Regions from separate parts of the Allobosea sp. MMO-172 genome, predicted to be linked through region 1. Evidence: predicted binding sites of a transcription regulator. Region 1 holds the regulator's gene; the other holds the start of a gene.
The links. Region 1 encodes PhoB, which activates phosphate uptake and scavenging genes when phosphate is short. Its sites were predicted from a motif close to TGTCATNNANCTGTCAT; they were not measured.
Positions count from the first base shown of each region.

Region 1 (7,917 bases):
CCGAGGTCGGCTCGTCGAACAGCATCAGCTTGGGCTTCATCGCCAGCGCCCGCGCGATGGCGACGCGCTGCTGCTGCCCGCCCGACAATTCGCTCGGATAGGAATCGCGCTTGTCGGCGAGGCCGACGCGCTCCAGCAGCGCCATCGCCTCGGCGACGATCTGCTTGCGCGGCTGCTTCAGCACCGTGAGCGGCCCCTCGATGATGTTCTGCAGCGCCGTCATGTGGTTGAACAGGTTGAAGCGCTGGAACACCATGCCGGTGACGAGGCGCTGGCGCGCGATCTCGACATCGGTCAGTTCGTGCAGTTCGTCGCCGACACGGCGATAGCCGATCAATTCGCCATCGACGCGGATCGCGCCCTGGTCGATCTTCTCGAGCTGGTTGATGCAGCGCAGCAGCGTCGACTTGCCCGAACCCGACGGCCCGATGATGCACTGGACCGTGCCGGGCTCGATCGAGAGCGAGACGTTGTTCAGCGCCTTCAGGTCGCCGAAGAGCTTGCTGACATTGGCGATCGTGACGATCGCGCTGTCGGCCTTGGCCTGGGTCTCGACCGCGCTCATGCCGCGTCCTCCTGCACCGCCGCGCGTTTGGCGCGCCGCCCTCCCCGCCCCTTCGAGAAATGGCGTTCGAGGAAATACTGTCCGACCTGCAAGATCGTGACCACGAGCAGGTACCAGCCGGCCGCGACGATCAGCAACTCGATGACCCGCGCATTGGCGTAGTAGATGGTCTGCGCGTTGCGCAGGATCTCGGCATACTGGATCACGCTGGCGACCGAGGTCAGCTTGACCATGCTGATCACCTCGTTGCCGACCGGCGGGATGATGACGCGCATCGCCTGCGGCAGCACGATGCGGCGCAGCGTCGTGAGCCGCGTCATGCCGATCGACTTGGCCGCCTCGGTCTGCCCGGTATCGACGGAGAGGATGCCGCCGCGCACCACCTCGGCGGTATAGGCGCCCTGGTTCATGCCGAGGCCAAGCAGCGTCGCCATGAACGGCCCGATGATGTCGATCGTCCGCCAGGAGAATACGCCGGGGATGCCGATGGTCGGGAAGACAAGCGCCAGGTTGAACCAGATCAGCAGCTGGAGCAGCAGCGGCGTGCCGCGGAAGAACCAGATGTAGAACAGCGCGACGCTGCGCAGCACCGGGTTCGGCGACATGTACATGATCGCGAAGACGACGCCGAGCACGATGCCGAGTGTCATCGCGCAGACCGTCATGATCAGCGTGTTGCCGAGGCCGGAGATGATCGCCGGCGCAGTGAAGAACTGCCGGACGACCGGCCAGGCGATGTCGCCCTCGACGAAGGCCATCACGATCCAGGCGAGGATCGCGAGGATCACGGCCGAGGCGAGCCAGCGCCCGTAGAAGCGCCGCGGCACGATCCGGAGCTGCGAGACCGCCGCGAGGTCGCGGCTGCTGATCGAAGATGTCGCGTCGCTCATCGCCCGCCCTCCCGGCTCCAGGTTTCGAGATCGGCGAGCTTGCCGCGGAAGCGCACGATCTGCTCGCGCACCCGCTCCGGCGCCGTGCCGCCACGGCCGCTGCGCGCGGCGACCGCGGCATCGAGCGTCAATTGGTCGAGCACGCCGGCATCAAGCCGGGGATCGACGGCCCGGAGATCAACCGCATCGAGCGATTCAAGCTCGCGCCCCATCTCCTCGCAGTAACGGACCAGAGCGCCGGTGATCTCATGCGCCTCGGCGAAGGGCACGCCCTGGCGCGCCAGATGATCCGCCACTTCGGTCGCCAGCGCGAAGCCGGAGCCGGCCTGCGCGCGCATCACCGCGGGGTCGGCGCTCATGCTGGCGATCAGCCCGGCAAAGGCCGGCAGCACCTCTTCGAGCACATCGACGGCGTCGAAACCCGTACGCTTGTCCTCGGCGAGGTCGCGATTATAGGACAGCGGCAATCCCTTGAGCGCGCCGAGCATGGTGACGAGGTCGCCGGCGAGCCGCGCCGCCCGGCCGCGCGAAATCTCGGCGATATCCGGGTTCTTCTTCTGCGGCATGATCGAGGAGCCCGTCGCGAAGGCGTCGTCCAGCGTCACCCAGGCGAACTGGCGGGAGGTCCAGAGCGTCACCTCCTCCGCCAGGCGCGACAGGTTCGTCGCCAGCATCGCCGCGACGAACAGGAATTCCGCGACATGGTCGCGCGCGCCGACCGCATCGACCGAGTTCTCGAACGGCCCATCATAGCCGAGCGCCTTGGCGCTGAGCTCCGGGTTCAGCGTGATCGCAGAGCCCGCGAGCGCCGCCGCGCCGAGCGGGGACTGGCCGGAGCGCTTCTCCCAGTCGGTCAGGCGCGAGGCATCGCGCATCAGCACCTGGCCATGCGCCATCAGCCAATGGCCGAAGGTGACGGGCTGCGCGCTCTGGAGATGGGTGAAGCCGGGGCAGACGGAGGTCGCATGCTCCTCCGCCTGATCGGCGATCGCGGTGAGCAGCTCCGCCAGCATCCCGGCGAGCGAACGCGACTTCCCCCGCAGATAGAGCTTCAGATTGTTCGCCGCCTGATCGTTGCGCGAGCGCCCAGCGCGGAGCTTGGCGCCGGTCGAACCGATACGCTCGGTCAGGATGCGTTCGATGAAGGTATGGACGTCCTCGTCATCCGGCCCCGGCGCGATCCGCCCCTCGACCGTGTCGCGGGCGATCCCGTCGAGCGCGGTCAGGATGGTCTCGAGCTCCTGCGCCGTCAGCAGGCCGGCGCGCCCGAGCTCGGCCGCATGGGCCTTGCCGCCCGCGACGTCCTGCGGCACCAGCCGGGCATGCTCGCCGGCGGCGCTCGACAGCTTCATCAGGCGCGGATCCGGCTGCTTGCGGAAGCGGCCGCCCCAGAGACGGGTCGTCTGGTTCATGATGTCGTTCTCCCCTCAGGGAAGAATGGCCTCTTGACCGAGAGACCGGCAAACGAAACGATCTCCGCCGCGATAGTCCAAAAAGGAATACCCCATGGCGGCCGGCCGGCCCCCTCCGTCATCGACTGCGCTCAGGGCCTTCGCGACCGTCGCAAGGCTCGGCTCGACGGCGCGCGCCGCCCAGTCGGTCAACCTGACCCAGAGCGCGGTCTCCAAGCAGATCCTCTCGCTGGAGCATCATCTCGGCACCGTGCTGTTCGACCGCAGCCCGCTCGGCCTCAAGCTCACCGAGGCCGGCGCGATCTACCTGCCTTATGCCGAGGCGGCGCTGGAGCAGATGGAGCGCGGCGCGCGGCGTCTCGTGGAGCGCAACGCCATCGCCCGGCCGATCCGCCTGCATATGATCGCTATTGCCGGCGAACGCTGGCTGATGGCGCGCTTCCCCGCCTTCGCCGAGGCCCACCCCGGCGTCGACGTGCAGTTCACCAACTATGTCAGCGAAAGCGAGACCGAGGAGCCGGATATCGAGATCGCCCATGGTGTCGAACCCTGGCCCGGCAAGGAGGCGCATTACCTCTTCGGCCGCGATGTCGCGCTCGTCGCCGCGCCCAACCTGATCGAGCGCATGGGCGGCTTCCGTCGCGCCGCCGACATCCAGAAGGCGACGCTGCTACAGCATTACCAGATGCCGACCTTCTGGGCCGAGTTCACCGAGGCGCACGGCCTGCGCGGCGCAGTGCCCGAGCACACCGTGCGCTACGGCTATTATTCGGTGATCACCAGCGCCGCCGTAGCGGGCCTGGGCTTCGCGCTGGCGCCACGCTGCTATGTCTCCGACGAGCTGGCCTCCGGCGCGCTGGTCAATCCGCTGGGCCTCGGCTTCACCAGCGCCATCGGCTGCTGGCTGACGCGCCCGCTCGACCAGCCCTCGCGCCCGGGCCTAGATGCCTTCATCGCCTGGCTGAAATCAGAAGCCGCGCAATTCGACGCCGCCACCCGGGCACCCGCCTGACCCGGCCGACGAAACCTCCCCTTCCTCGGCGCGTTGATGCTGGGGAGGAGGAGCCATGCTGACCATTCTGCCCGCGCCGGACCATGTCGCGGCCTATCGCCTGATGCAGACGCTGACCGGAGAGGATGTCGACGCGATCATGGCCGATATCGGCACCAAGCTCGCCCGCCACGAGAAGGTCGGCGTGCTCGTCGATCTCACCGATTTCACCGACATGACGCTCACCGCCGCCTGGAAGGACGCGCGCTACAGCATCGGCAAGCTCTGGGAACTGAAGCGCTTCCCGAAGGAGGCCGTGATCACCAACAAGGGCTGGCTCGCCGGCTTCATCGATCTGCTCGATCCGGCGATCCCCTTCGTCAAGGTCCGCGCCTTCAAGCCCGAGGACTTTGAGAAGGCGCTGGCCTGGGCCGGCGATATCGAGGGTGGCCCGGACGCCTAAGGCTTACGCGGCGCCGCCGCGCGCAAAGGTTTCATCGAAGGCATAGCCGGCGCCGCGCACCGTGCGCAACGGGTCCTTCGCATCGCCGGGCGTAATCGCCTTGCGCAACCGCCCGACATGAACGTCGACCGTGCGCTCGTCGATATAGACGTCGCGGCCCCAGACGGCATCGAGCAGCTGGGCGCGGGAGTATACCCGGCCCGGCGCCTGCATCAGGAATTCCAGCAGGCGGAACTCGGTCGGCCCGAGATGCAATTCGCTGCCCGCCCGGCGGACGCGCCGCGTCGTGCGGTCGAGTTCGAGATCGCCGGCCGCAAGCAGGCCCGCGACATGCCCGGGCTTGGCCCGGCGCAGCAGCGCCTGGATGCGCGCGATCAGTTCCGGTAGCGAAAACGGCTTCACGACATAGTCGTCGGCGCCGGTCGCGAGCCCGCGCACACGCTCGGTCTCTTCGCCGCGCGCCGTCAGCATGATGATCGGCACGCGCTCGGTATCGCGGCGCGAGCGCAGTCGGCGGCAAAGCTCGATGCCGGACAGGCCCGGCAGCATCCAGTCGAGCAGGACGAGATCGGGCGTGTGATCGCGCAGGTGCAATTCCGCATCGTCCCCGCGCGCGACGCTGTCGACCTCGAAGCCCTCGGCTTCGAGATTGTAGCGCAGCAGCAGGGTGAGCGGCTCCTCGTCCTCGACGATCAGGATGCGTGCGGCCATGTTGGCTTTGACCTTAGTTTCCCGTCACCGCTTCGACCTCGATATTGGTCGTGTCGAGCTTGGGGCGGTTCGCATCGAGGGAATCGCCGGTGACGAGGTAATGGATGGTCTCGGCGATATTGGTGGTGTGGTCGCCGATGCGCTCGATGTTCTTGGCGCAGAACAGGAGATGCGTGCAGAAGGTGATGTTGCGCGGATCTTCCATCATATAGGTCAGGAGTTCGCGGAACAGCGAGGTGTAGAGCGCGTCGATCTCGTCGTCGCGCTTCCAGACCTCGAGCGCCTTCTGCTCGTTGGTCGCGGCATAGGCGTCGAGCACGTCCTTGAGCTGGGCCTGCACGAGGCGGCTGATATGCTCGAGGCCGACGACCGCGCGATGCGGCGGCTGGAACTGCCCGGCAATGGCGACGGCGCGCTTGGCGATGTTCTTGGCGAGGTCGCCGACGCGCTCGATATCGGAAGCGAGGCGGATCGCCGAGATCAGCTCGCGCAGGTCCTGCGCCAGCGGCTGGCGCCGGGCGATGGTGAGCACGGCCTTTTCCTCGACCTCGCGCTGGAGATTGTCGAGGCGCTGGTCGGCCGAGATGATCTTCTGGGCAAGCGCGGTGTCGCGGCGAACGAGCGCGACCGTGGAATCGCCCAGCATGCGCTCGGCCATGCCGCCCATTTCGGCAAGGCTGCGGCGGATGCCTTCGAGATCGGCGTCGTAGGAGCGGACGATGTGGTCGGTCATAGGGGTGTCCTCCTCGTCGCCGCTTAGCCGAAACGGCCGGTGACGTAGTCCTGGGTCTGCTTCTTGGCGGGGTTCATGAAGATGGTGTTGGTCGGCGCGAACTCGATGACTTCGCCGAGATACATGAACGCCGTGTACTGCGAGATGCGCGCCGCCTGCTGCATGTTGTGCGTGACGATGGCGATGGTGAAGTCGCTCTTCAATTGCTCCAGCAGGTCCTCGATCTTGCCGGTCGAGATCGGGTCGAGCGCCGAGGTCGGCTCGTCGAACAGGATCACTTCCGGCTTCTGCGCGATGGTGCGCGCGATGCACAGGCGCTGCTGCTGGCCGCCGGAGAGGCCCATGCCGGAACTCTTCAGCTTGTCCTTGACCTCGTCCCAGAGCGCGGCGCGGCGCAGCGCGCCCTCGACACGGTCGTCGAGTTCCGACTTCGGCGGCTTCTCGTAGAGGCGGATGCCGAAGGCGACGTTGTCGTAGATCGACATCGGGAACGGCGTCGGCTTCTGGAAAACCATGCCGACGCGCGAGCGCAATTCGTTCACGTCGACGTCGTTGGAGATGATGTTGCGGCCGTCGAGCATGATCTGCCCTTCTGCGCGCTGCTCCGGATAGAGCGAGTAGATGCGGTTGAAGATGCGCAGCAGGGTCGACTTGCCGCAGCCCGACGGGCCGATCAGCGCCGTGACATGGCGGTCGCGGAAGTCGAGATTGATGTTCTTCAGCGCCTTGTGCTCGCCGTAGTAGAAATCGAGGTTCTTCACCGCGATCCGGACGGGCGCCTCGGCATCGAGCGACTGGGGGGAGAGTTCAAGGGTCGAAAGCATCGACTTAGGTCCTCAAGGTCGGTCGCGACCGGGTTGGTTTCAGGCTCACTTGCTGCCGGCGACGATACGCCGGGCAACGATCGAGAGCACGAGGATCGAGACGGTGATGATGAGCGAGCCGGCCCAGGCGAGCTGCTGCCAGTTCTCGTAAGGGGCGGAGGCGAACTGGTAGATCGTCACCGGCAGGTTGGAGACGCCGCCGACCAGCGTCGGCGAGAACCAGAAATTGTTGTTGAGCGCGGTGAAGAGCAGCGGCGCGGTCTCGCCGGCGATGCGGGCGAGCGCCAGCAGGATGCCGGTGACCATGCCGGCCTTGGCCGCGCGCCAGGTCACCGAGGTGATGACGACAGAGGGCGGCGCGCCGAGCGCCGCACCCGCCTCGCGCAAGGGGCCGGGGACGAGGTTCAGCATGTCCTCGGTGGTGCGCACGATCACCGGGATCGCGATGATGCCGAGCGCGACGCCGCCGGCCCAGCCGGAATAGCCGCGGAACGGCTCGACCAGGATGACGTAGACGAACAGGCCGATCAGGATCGACGGCGCCGAAAGCAGGATGTCGTTGATGAAGCGGATCAGGTTGGCGAGCTTCGAGCCGCGGCCATATTCCGCAAGCCAGGTGCCGGCGAGCACGCCGATCGGCGTGGCGATGGCGATGCCGAGGAAGGTCAGCACGAAGGAGCCGACGATAGCGTTGGCGATGCCGCCGCCTTCCGTGCCGGGGCCGGGCGTGACCGCCGTGAAGGTCGCGACCGAGAGTCCGCCGATGCCCTTCACCAGGAGCATGCCGAGGATCCAGAACAGCACGAAGATGGCGGTGAAGGTGAAGCCGGTGGCGATGATCTTCATCATCCGGTCGGCGGTGCGGCGCGACTGGCGCACGCGCCCCCAGGGAGCGTGGGGGAGTTCGCGGGGCGAGGTCGTCATGGTCATGGGGTTGAGCCTCAGTAGCGCTTGACGCGGGCGACCAGCAGTCGCGCGATGACGAGGACGACGAAGGTGACGAAGAACAGGATGCAGCCGAGCGCGATCAGCGCGTTGAGCTGCAGGCCCATGGCCTCGTTGAACTCGTTGGCGATGCGCGAGGCGATGGTCGAGCCGGGATCGAGGATCGAGGCCGAGAGCCGGTTGGCGTTGCCGACAACGAAGGTCACCGCCATGGTCTCGCCGAGCGCGCGGCCGAGGCCGAGCATCACCGCGCCGATGATCGAGACGCCGGCCTGCGGCACCAGGACGTGGCGCACGACCTCCCAGGTCGTCGCGCCGATGCCATAGGCGCTCTCGCGCAGCACCGAGGGGATCTGCTCCAGCATGTCGCGGGTGATCGAGGC
Region 1 is NZ_JBBCUM010000004.1:229,733-237,649, reverse strand. It holds gene WFK61_RS08320 (amino acid ABC transporter ATP-binding protein) at 1-565, opposite strand, end outside; gene WFK61_RS08315 (amino acid ABC transporter permease) at 562-1,455, opposite strand; gene argH (argininosuccinate lyase) at 1,452-2,867, opposite strand; gene WFK61_RS08305 (LysR substrate-binding domain-containing protein) at 2,962-3,879, shown strand; gene WFK61_RS08300 (SpoIIAA family protein) at 3,935-4,321, shown strand; gene phoB (phosphate regulon transcriptional regulator PhoB) at 4,325-5,032, opposite strand; gene phoU (phosphate signaling complex protein PhoU) at 5,046-5,765, opposite strand; gene pstB (phosphate ABC transporter ATP-binding protein PstB) at 5,789-6,589, opposite strand; gene pstA (phosphate ABC transporter permease PstA) at 6,635-7,519, opposite strand; gene pstC (phosphate ABC transporter permease subunit PstC) at 7,531-7,917, opposite strand, start outside.

Region 2 (7,917 bases), on a different contig from region 1:
AGGAAGCGCGGCAGCAGCGTGCCGGTATTGAGGCCGAGCAGGGTCAGGATATCGACGAGATAGGCCGAGCTCAGCCCGGTCGCGAGTTCCAGCACGGCGAGCGCGAGGATCACCAGGGCCGCGGCGGTGACCGCGTCGCGGAAGCGCATCCGGCCGCTGAGCGTGGCATAGCCGACGAGCAGCGTGCCGGAGACCGCGCCCGTGATCTTCGTCAGGAAAAGCGTCAGCATCAGCACGGCGACGAGCGCGATCCTGAAGCCGCGCCGCTCCGCGAAGATCAGCGTCGCGATCAGCAGGTAGAGCAGCAGCGCGACATGGCGGTTGTAGAAGCCGTAGCCGTCGAAACCGGGCGCCGGATAGAGCGCATGCAGGTTGATCGGGAAGGTCGCGAACAGCAGGAAGGGCAGCACCAGCGCCAGAGCCTGCTGGCGCGAGCGCCGCGAGACCTCGCCGGCGATCAGCGCGAGCACCGGCAGCATGATCGGCAGCAGCGCCCAGTTGATCAGCAGCATCGGCTGGGCGTTAGGGAAGGTGATGTCGAGCGCCGCGGCGAGGTAGAAGCCGAGCGGGCCGATCGGCGCAAAGAAGTCGATGGTCGGGACCTGGCCGAGCTCGATGCGCTGGATCGCGTCGAGATACACCACCGTATCCCAGGCATTCGGGCCCAATGGCAGCCGCAACGGCAAGATCAGGCCGGCGACGACCGCCAGCGCGAAAGCCGCGATCCAGGCGAGGGGGGAGCCGGCCATCCTTGCCACCGCTCCCTTGCCGCTCGCACTCTTGGCACCGATTTGGGAGTGCTGACTCCCGATCTCGCTCATCGCCACGCCGAACCCTCCTGGTCCAGCCCGCTCTCTGGCAGAAAAATCTTACCATCCAGCTGACGGAAACGCTGCTTCTTGCGGCTTTCCGGCAAGAAATCGCACGGAATTCGGTGCGCGAGCGATCAGCCTACAGCTTCACAGCAGCCCGCGCCCGGCCAGATGGCGCATCAGATGCGAGGCGCCGTAGGTCCAGGGCGCGCATGCGTCGGTGCGCTTCATCCGGTTGACGAGGCTGCCGAGCTCGGGCGCGGCGATGGTGACGATGTCCCCGTATTTATGGGTGAAGCCGCCGCCCGGCGCATCGCGGTCCTTGATCGGCGCGAACATGGTGCCGAGATAGAGCGCCGCCCCGTCCGGATACTGGTGATGCGGGCCGATCATCTGCGCGGCGAGATCGGCCGGGTCGCGGCTGATCTTGGCGATCGAGGACGAGCCCTCCAGCCGGAATCCGTCCTCGCCCTCGACCGTCAGCGTCACCGTCGTCCGGCGGACATGGTCGAGCGTGAAACCGGCATCGAACAGGCGGATGAAGGGGCCGACGGCCGCTGCCGCATTGTTGTCCTTCGCCTTGCCGAGCAGCAGGGCCGAGCGGCCCTCGACATCGCGCAGGTTGACGTCGTTGCCGAGCGTGGCGCCGACGATCGCACCCGTCGACGCGACGATCAGCACGATCTCCGGCTCGGGATTGTTCCAGCTCGAGGCCGGATGCAGGCCGGCATCGGCGCCGGTGCCGACCGTCGACATCGGCGGAGCCTTGGTGAAGATCTCGGCATCCGGGCCGATTCCGACTTCGAGATACTGGCTCCAGGCGCCCTGCTTGATCAGCACGTCCTTGAGATGCATCGCCTCGGGCGAGCCGGGCTTGAGCTTGGACAGGTCGTCGCCGATGAGCTTGCCGATCTCCTCGCGGATCGTCGCAGCCGCCGCCGGATTGCCGCGCGCCTTCTCCTCGATGACGCGCTCCAGCATCGAGACCGCGAAGGTGACGCCCGCCGCCTTCACGGCCTGCAGGTCGAGCGGCGAGAGCAGCCAGGGGCGCTTCGGGTCGCGGCCATCCACAGGCGTGTTGGCGAGGATGTCGGCGAGCGAGCCGATCGCTTCGCCATCGGCGCCTCGCAGTGCGGCGGCCGGGTCGGCGGCCTCGCAAAGATCGCGGCTGGTCGGGAAACTGCGGGTCACGTCGATGACCTGCCCGTCGCGGAGCGTCACCACGGCCGGCCCGCCGAGATCGGGCCGCCAGACGCGGCCGGCCAATGCGGCGGCATCGGCATCGGCGGGCAAGGTCGCGGTCACGGCAAGGTCGAGGCTGGGCATGGCGGCATCCACGAAACGGGTTCGGATCGGTGCGCAGATCAGCCGGTTATGCGCGAATGTGCAAGCCGCCCCCAGACCATAGGCGGATTGCGCCGGCCGTCATCGATTTGTCATTGAAATGTCGCCTGCGCTACATGCTAGCTTGCGCACCAACGACAAGAACCGCGGCGGCGCCCGCCCGCGGAAGGGAGACATTCCATGACCATCAAATCGCGCATCCTGATGTCGGTCGCGGCTTTTGCGCTCGTCGGTGCCTCGCCGGCCCTGGCGCAGACCGAGATCCAGTGGTGGCACGCGCTGACCGGTGCCAATAACGACGTCGTCGTGAAGCTCTCCGAGGATTTCAACGCCTCGCAGAAGGACTACAAGGTCGTTCCCGTCTACAAGGGCTCCTATCCCGATACGCTGAACGCCGGCATCGCCGCCTTCCGCGCCGGCCAGGCCCCGCATATCCTGCAGGTCTTCGAGGTCGGCACCGGCACGATGATGTCGGCCAAGGGCGCGATCAAGCCGGTCCACGAAGTCATGAAGGAAGCCGGCGAGAAGTTCGACCCGAGCGCCTATCTGCCCGCGATCACCGGCTACTACTCGACGGCCAAGGGCGACATGCTCTCGATGCCGTTCAACTCCTCCTCGATGGTGATGTGGTACAACAAGGACGCCTTCAAGAAGGCGGGCCTCGACCCGGAGAAGCCGCCGAAGACCTGGCCCGAGACCTTCGAGGCCGCCAAGAAGCTGAAGGCCGCCGGCTACGACAAGTGCGGCGTTTCGAACGCCTGGGCGACCTGGGCCAATATCGAGCAGTTCGGCGCCTGGCATAACGTGCCGCTCTCGACCAAGGTCAACGGCATGGCCGGCTTCGACGCCGTCCTGAACTTCAACAAGAGCCCGGCCTTTCTGAAGCACTGGACCAATCTGGTCGAGCTGCAGAAGGACAAGACCTATGACTATTCCGGCCGCACCAACAATGGCGAAGGCCGCTTCACCTCGGGCGAATGCCCGATCTTCCTGACCTCCTCGGGCTTCTTCGGCAACGTCAAGGCGAACGCCAAGTTCGACTGGGGCAACGCCGCGATGCCGTATTATCCCGACGTGCAGGGCGCTCCGCAGAACTCGATCATCGGCGGCGCTTCGCTCTGGGTCATGGGCGGCAAGAAGGCCGACGAGTACAAGGGTGTCGCCAAGTTCTTCACCTTCCTCTCGAATGTCGACCGCCAGGTGAAGCTGCACACCGAGTCCGGCTACCTGCCGATCACCAAGGCGGCCTATGAGAAGGTCAAGGCGTCCGGCTTCTACAAGGACAAGCCCTATCTCGAGACCCCGATCCTGGAGCTGACCAACAAGGCTCCGACCGACAACTCGAAGGGCCTGCGTTACGGCAGCCTCGTCCAGATCCGCGACATCTGGTCGGAGGAGCTGGAGGCGGCGCTGAACGGCCAGAAGTCGCCGCAGGCGGCGCTGGACGCGGCGGCCGAGCGCGGCAACCAGATGCTGCGCCAGTTCGAACGCACCGCGGCCCGCTAAGCGCTTAGCTCTTGCAAACCCAAGGCCATCCCGGACACTCTCCGTCCGGGATGGCCATCTCGTTCCAGGGAAGCCGATGCAGAAGAACGCATACTTCAAGGGGCTCACGATCCCCTTCCTGCTGCTTCTGCCGCAGCTCGCCATCACCGTCGTGTTCTTCTATTGGCCGGCGACCCAGGCGGTCTGGCAGAGCTTCCTGCTCGAAGATGCTTTCGGCACATCGACGGAATTCGTCTGGTTCGAGAACTACCAGATGCTCTTCGCCGATCCCGGCTACCTCAAGGCCTTCATCAACACGATCATCTTCTCGACCTTCGTCTGCGTGTTCTCGCTCTCGATCGCGCTGCTCTTCGCCGTGATGGCGGACCGGCAGCTGCGCGGCGGCGAAATCTACAAGACCCTGCTGATCTGGCCCTATGCGGTGGCGCCTGCGATTGCCGGCGTGCTCTGGATTTTCATGTTCGATCCCTCGCTCGGCATGCTCGCGCGCGGCCTGCAGGCGCTGGGCATTCCCTGGAACCCGCGCCTCAACGGCAATCACGCCATGCTGCTGGTCATCCTGGCCGCGACCTGGAAGCAGATCAGCTACAATTTCCTGTTCTTCCTCGCCGGCCTGCAATCGATCCCCAAGAGCGTGATCGAGGCGGCCGTGATCGACGGCGCCCGGCCGATGCGCCGCTTCTGGACCATCGTCTTCCCGCTGCTCTCGCCGACGACCTTCTTCCTGCTCGTCGTCAATATCGTCTACGTCTTCTTCGACACCTTCGGCATCATCGACACCGTCACCGGCGGTGGCCCCTCGGGCGCGACCGAGACGCTGGTCTACAAGGTGTTCTCGGACGGCAAGGGCGGCTCGAATCTCGGCGGCTCGGCGGCGCAGTCGGTGCTGCTGCTGATCATGGTGATCGGGCTCACCGCGGTGCAGTTCCGCTTCATCGAGCGCAAGGTCAGCTACTGATGGCCTCCGTGCTCTGGATGGACCTCACCGCCGAGGAACTGCGCGCCAAGGCGGCGGCGGATACGATCGTCGTCCTGCCCGTCGCCTCGATCGAGCAGCATGGCCCGCATCTGCCCGTCGGCGTCGATACGATCCTGTGCAGCGGCGTCTGCAAGGCGGCGGCCGAGCGCGCCGGCGATGACGTCGACGTCGTCGTCGCGCCGACGCTCTGGTGCGGCATGGCCGAGCACCACATGGCCTTCGGCGGCACCTTCACCTTCGACATCCCGACCTATCGCGCCGTGCTGCTCTCCTTCCTGAAGAGCATCGAGCGCCACGGCTTCCACCGCGTGCTGATCGTCAACGGCCATGGCGGCAACATCGCCGCGCTCACCGCCTTCCTGCCCGATTTCGCCCGCGAGACCCGGCTGCATGTCGAGGCGACCACCTATTTCCTGCTGGCTGAGGCAGCGTTCCCGCCGCTGCTCCAGGACCAGAAGGGCGTCCAGCACGCCTGCGAGGTCGAGACCTCGATGATGATGGTGCTGGCGCCGGGCTCGGTCCGCGAGCCGCGCCTCTTGGAAGCCTTCGGCGCCCGTAACGGCCTGCCGGGGCGGCCGACCGTCTCGCGCCACCGCTCCTTCCGGGAGATGACCGAGACCGGCGTGGTTGGCGATGCCCGCCGGGCCACGCCCGAGAAGGGGCAGGCCTGCCTCGATGCCTGTGCGGACGCGCTGGCCGGATTGCTGCGCGAGATGGGGAGGGCCGCCTGATGGTCGAGGACCGCCGCCTGGGCGATGCGATCGCCTATATCATCCTGACGATCGGCGTGCTGATCGTCGCCTTCCCGGTCTGGCTGACCTTCGTCGCCTCGACCTGGGATGCCGCGACCGTGATCAACGGCCAGATGCCGCTCTATCCCGGCCCGTATTTCCTAGAGAACTACAACCGCATCCTCTTCGTCGGCACGTCGAGCACGACGCGCGAGCCGGTGATCGGGATGATGGTGAACTCCTTCATCATGGCGATCACGATCGCACTCGGAAAGATCTTCATCTCCGTGCTCTCGGCCTATGCGGTGGTCTATTACCGCTTCCCGTTCCGCATGGCCGCGTTCTGGATCATCTTCATCACGCTGATGCTCCCGGTCGAGGTCCGCATCTTCCCGACCTTCAAGATCGTCTCCGATCTCAACATGCTCGACACCTATCAGGGTCTCGCCGTGCCGCTGATCGCCTCGGCGACGGGCACGCTGCTCTTCCGGCAGTTCTTCATGACGATCCCCGACGAATTGCTCGAAGCGTCCAAGATCGACGGCGCCGGCCCGTTCAAGTTCTTCAAGGACACGCTGATCCCGCTCTCGATGACGACGATCGCCGCGCTCTTCGTCATCCAGTTCATCTATGGCTGGAACCAGTATCTCTGGCCGCTTCTGGTGACGACGAAGGACTCGATGCAGACCATCGTCATCGCCATCAAGAAGATGATCGTCACCGCCGACGCCCTGACGGAATGGCAGCTCGCCATGGCCACCGCTATGCTGGCGATGCTGCCGCCCGTCTTCGTCGTCATCGCCATGCAGAGGCTCTTCGTGAAGGGCCTGGTCGAAACCGAGAAGTAATCCGCGAATGGCCCAGGTCACTCTCAGCAACGTCAAGAAGGTCTATGCCGGCGGCGTCGAGGCCGTGAAAGGCGTCTCCTTCGACATCCCCGATGGCGGTTTCTGCGTCCTCGTCGGCCCCTCCGGCTGCGGCAAGTCCACGCTCCTGCGCATGGTCGCCGGGCTGGAGACGATCTCGTCCGGCGAGGTCGCGATCGGCGAGCGCGTCGTCAACCAGATCGAGCCGGCCGACCGCGACATCGCCATGGTGTTCCAGAACTATGCGCTCTACCCGCATATGAACATCTACGACAACATGGCCTACGGCCTGCGCAACCGCGGCACGCCCAAGGACGAGATCGACAAGCGCGTGAAGGAAGCCGCGCGCATCCTCGCGATCGAGCCCTTCCTGGAGCGCCGGCCGCGCCAGCTCTCCGGCGGCCAGCGCCAGCGCGTCGCCATGGGCCGCGCCATCGTGCGCAAGCCGCAGGTCTTCCTCTTCGACGAGCCGCTCTCGAACCTCGACGCGAAGCTCCGCGTCCAGATGCGCGTCGAGATCAAGAAGCTGCAGCGCGCGCTCGGCGTCACCTCGATCTACGTTACTCACGATCAGGTCGAGGCGATGACGCTCTCCGACAAGCTCGTCGTGATGAATGCCGGCCAGGTCGAGCAGATCGGCCTGCCCGCAGAGGTCTACCGCAAGCCGGCGAGCAAGTTCGTCGCGACCTTCATCGGCTCGCCGCCGATGAACATCCTGCCCGGCTCGGTCGACGGGCCCGGCATCGTCGCGCTCGGCGACGCGATCATCGAAGTCCGCGACCTGCGCGAGGATCTGGCGGCGCAGGCCTCGGTCGAGGTCGGCTTAAGGCCCGAGGATGTCGAGATCGCTTCGGAAGGGCAGGCGGGCTCGCTGCCCTTCGATGTCGAGTTCATCGAGGAACTGGGCGCGACCCAGCTCTTCCACGGCAAGCTCTCGGGCCAGCCCTTCGTGATGCAGGCGGCGACGGGCGTGGTTGCGGCTCAGGAAGGCCGGCTCTGGATCACCGTCGATCCCGACAAGGTCCATGTCTTCGACCCGAAGACGGGCTCGCGATTGGGGAAGGGCTGAGCGGCGCATTTCGCGCTCTTCGTCATGGTCGGGCTAGTCCCGACCATCCACGTCTTCATTCGTGTCATGCGGTGTTCAAGGCGTGGATGCTCGCCACAAGGGCGAGCATGACGGCGGTGTTTCCACGCTCGACGAAAATCGCCTCAAGCCGCCAGATCGGCCACCAGCGCATCCAGCAGCAGCGCGCCGTCCGGCGTCGCGGCGAGCCGGCCGCCCGCGCGCTCCATCAGCAGCTTCTGCTCGATCAGGCTTGAAACGCGCTTGGCGTTGAGCGGGCGCCCGGCCAGCGCCTTGAACACCTGCGGGTCGATACCCTCGACGAGGCGAAGCCCCATCAGCAGGTACTCGTCGCCTTGCGCTTCCTCGGATAGCCGCTCGTCCTCGACGAGCGCATGGCCTTCGGCCTCGACGCGTTCCAGCCAGACTTCCGGCCGCTTCTCGGTCGAATGCGCCATCCGGCCCTGCTCCGTCACGAGCCGGCCATGGGCACCGGGGCCGATGCCGGCATATTCGCCATAGTGCCAGTAGACGAGATTGTGCCGGCACTCGGCGCCCGGCCGGGCGTGGTTCGAGATCTCGTAGACCGGCATGCCGTGCCTGGCCGTGATCT
Region 2 is NZ_JBBCUM010000015.1:123,310-131,226, forward strand. It holds gene WFK61_RS20745 (hypothetical protein) at 1-749, opposite strand, end outside; gene WFK61_RS20750 (fumarylacetoacetate hydrolase family protein) at 960-2,138, opposite strand; gene ugpB (sn-glycerol-3-phosphate ABC transporter substrate-binding protein UgpB) at 2,343-3,662, shown strand; gene ugpA (sn-glycerol-3-phosphate ABC transporter permease UgpA) at 3,739-4,620, shown strand; gene WFK61_RS20765 (creatininase family protein) at 4,620-5,372, shown strand; gene ugpE (sn-glycerol-3-phosphate ABC transporter permease UgpE) at 5,372-6,220, shown strand; gene WFK61_RS20775 (sn-glycerol-3-phosphate import ATP-binding protein UgpC) at 6,228-7,307, shown strand; gene hemW (radical SAM family heme chaperone HemW) at 7,451-7,917, opposite strand, start outside.
Region 2: ugpB (sn-glycerol-3-phosphate ABC transporter substrate-binding protein UgpB) is a predicted target of PhoB. The motif match lies at 2,236-2,252, and genes of this name have one in related genera.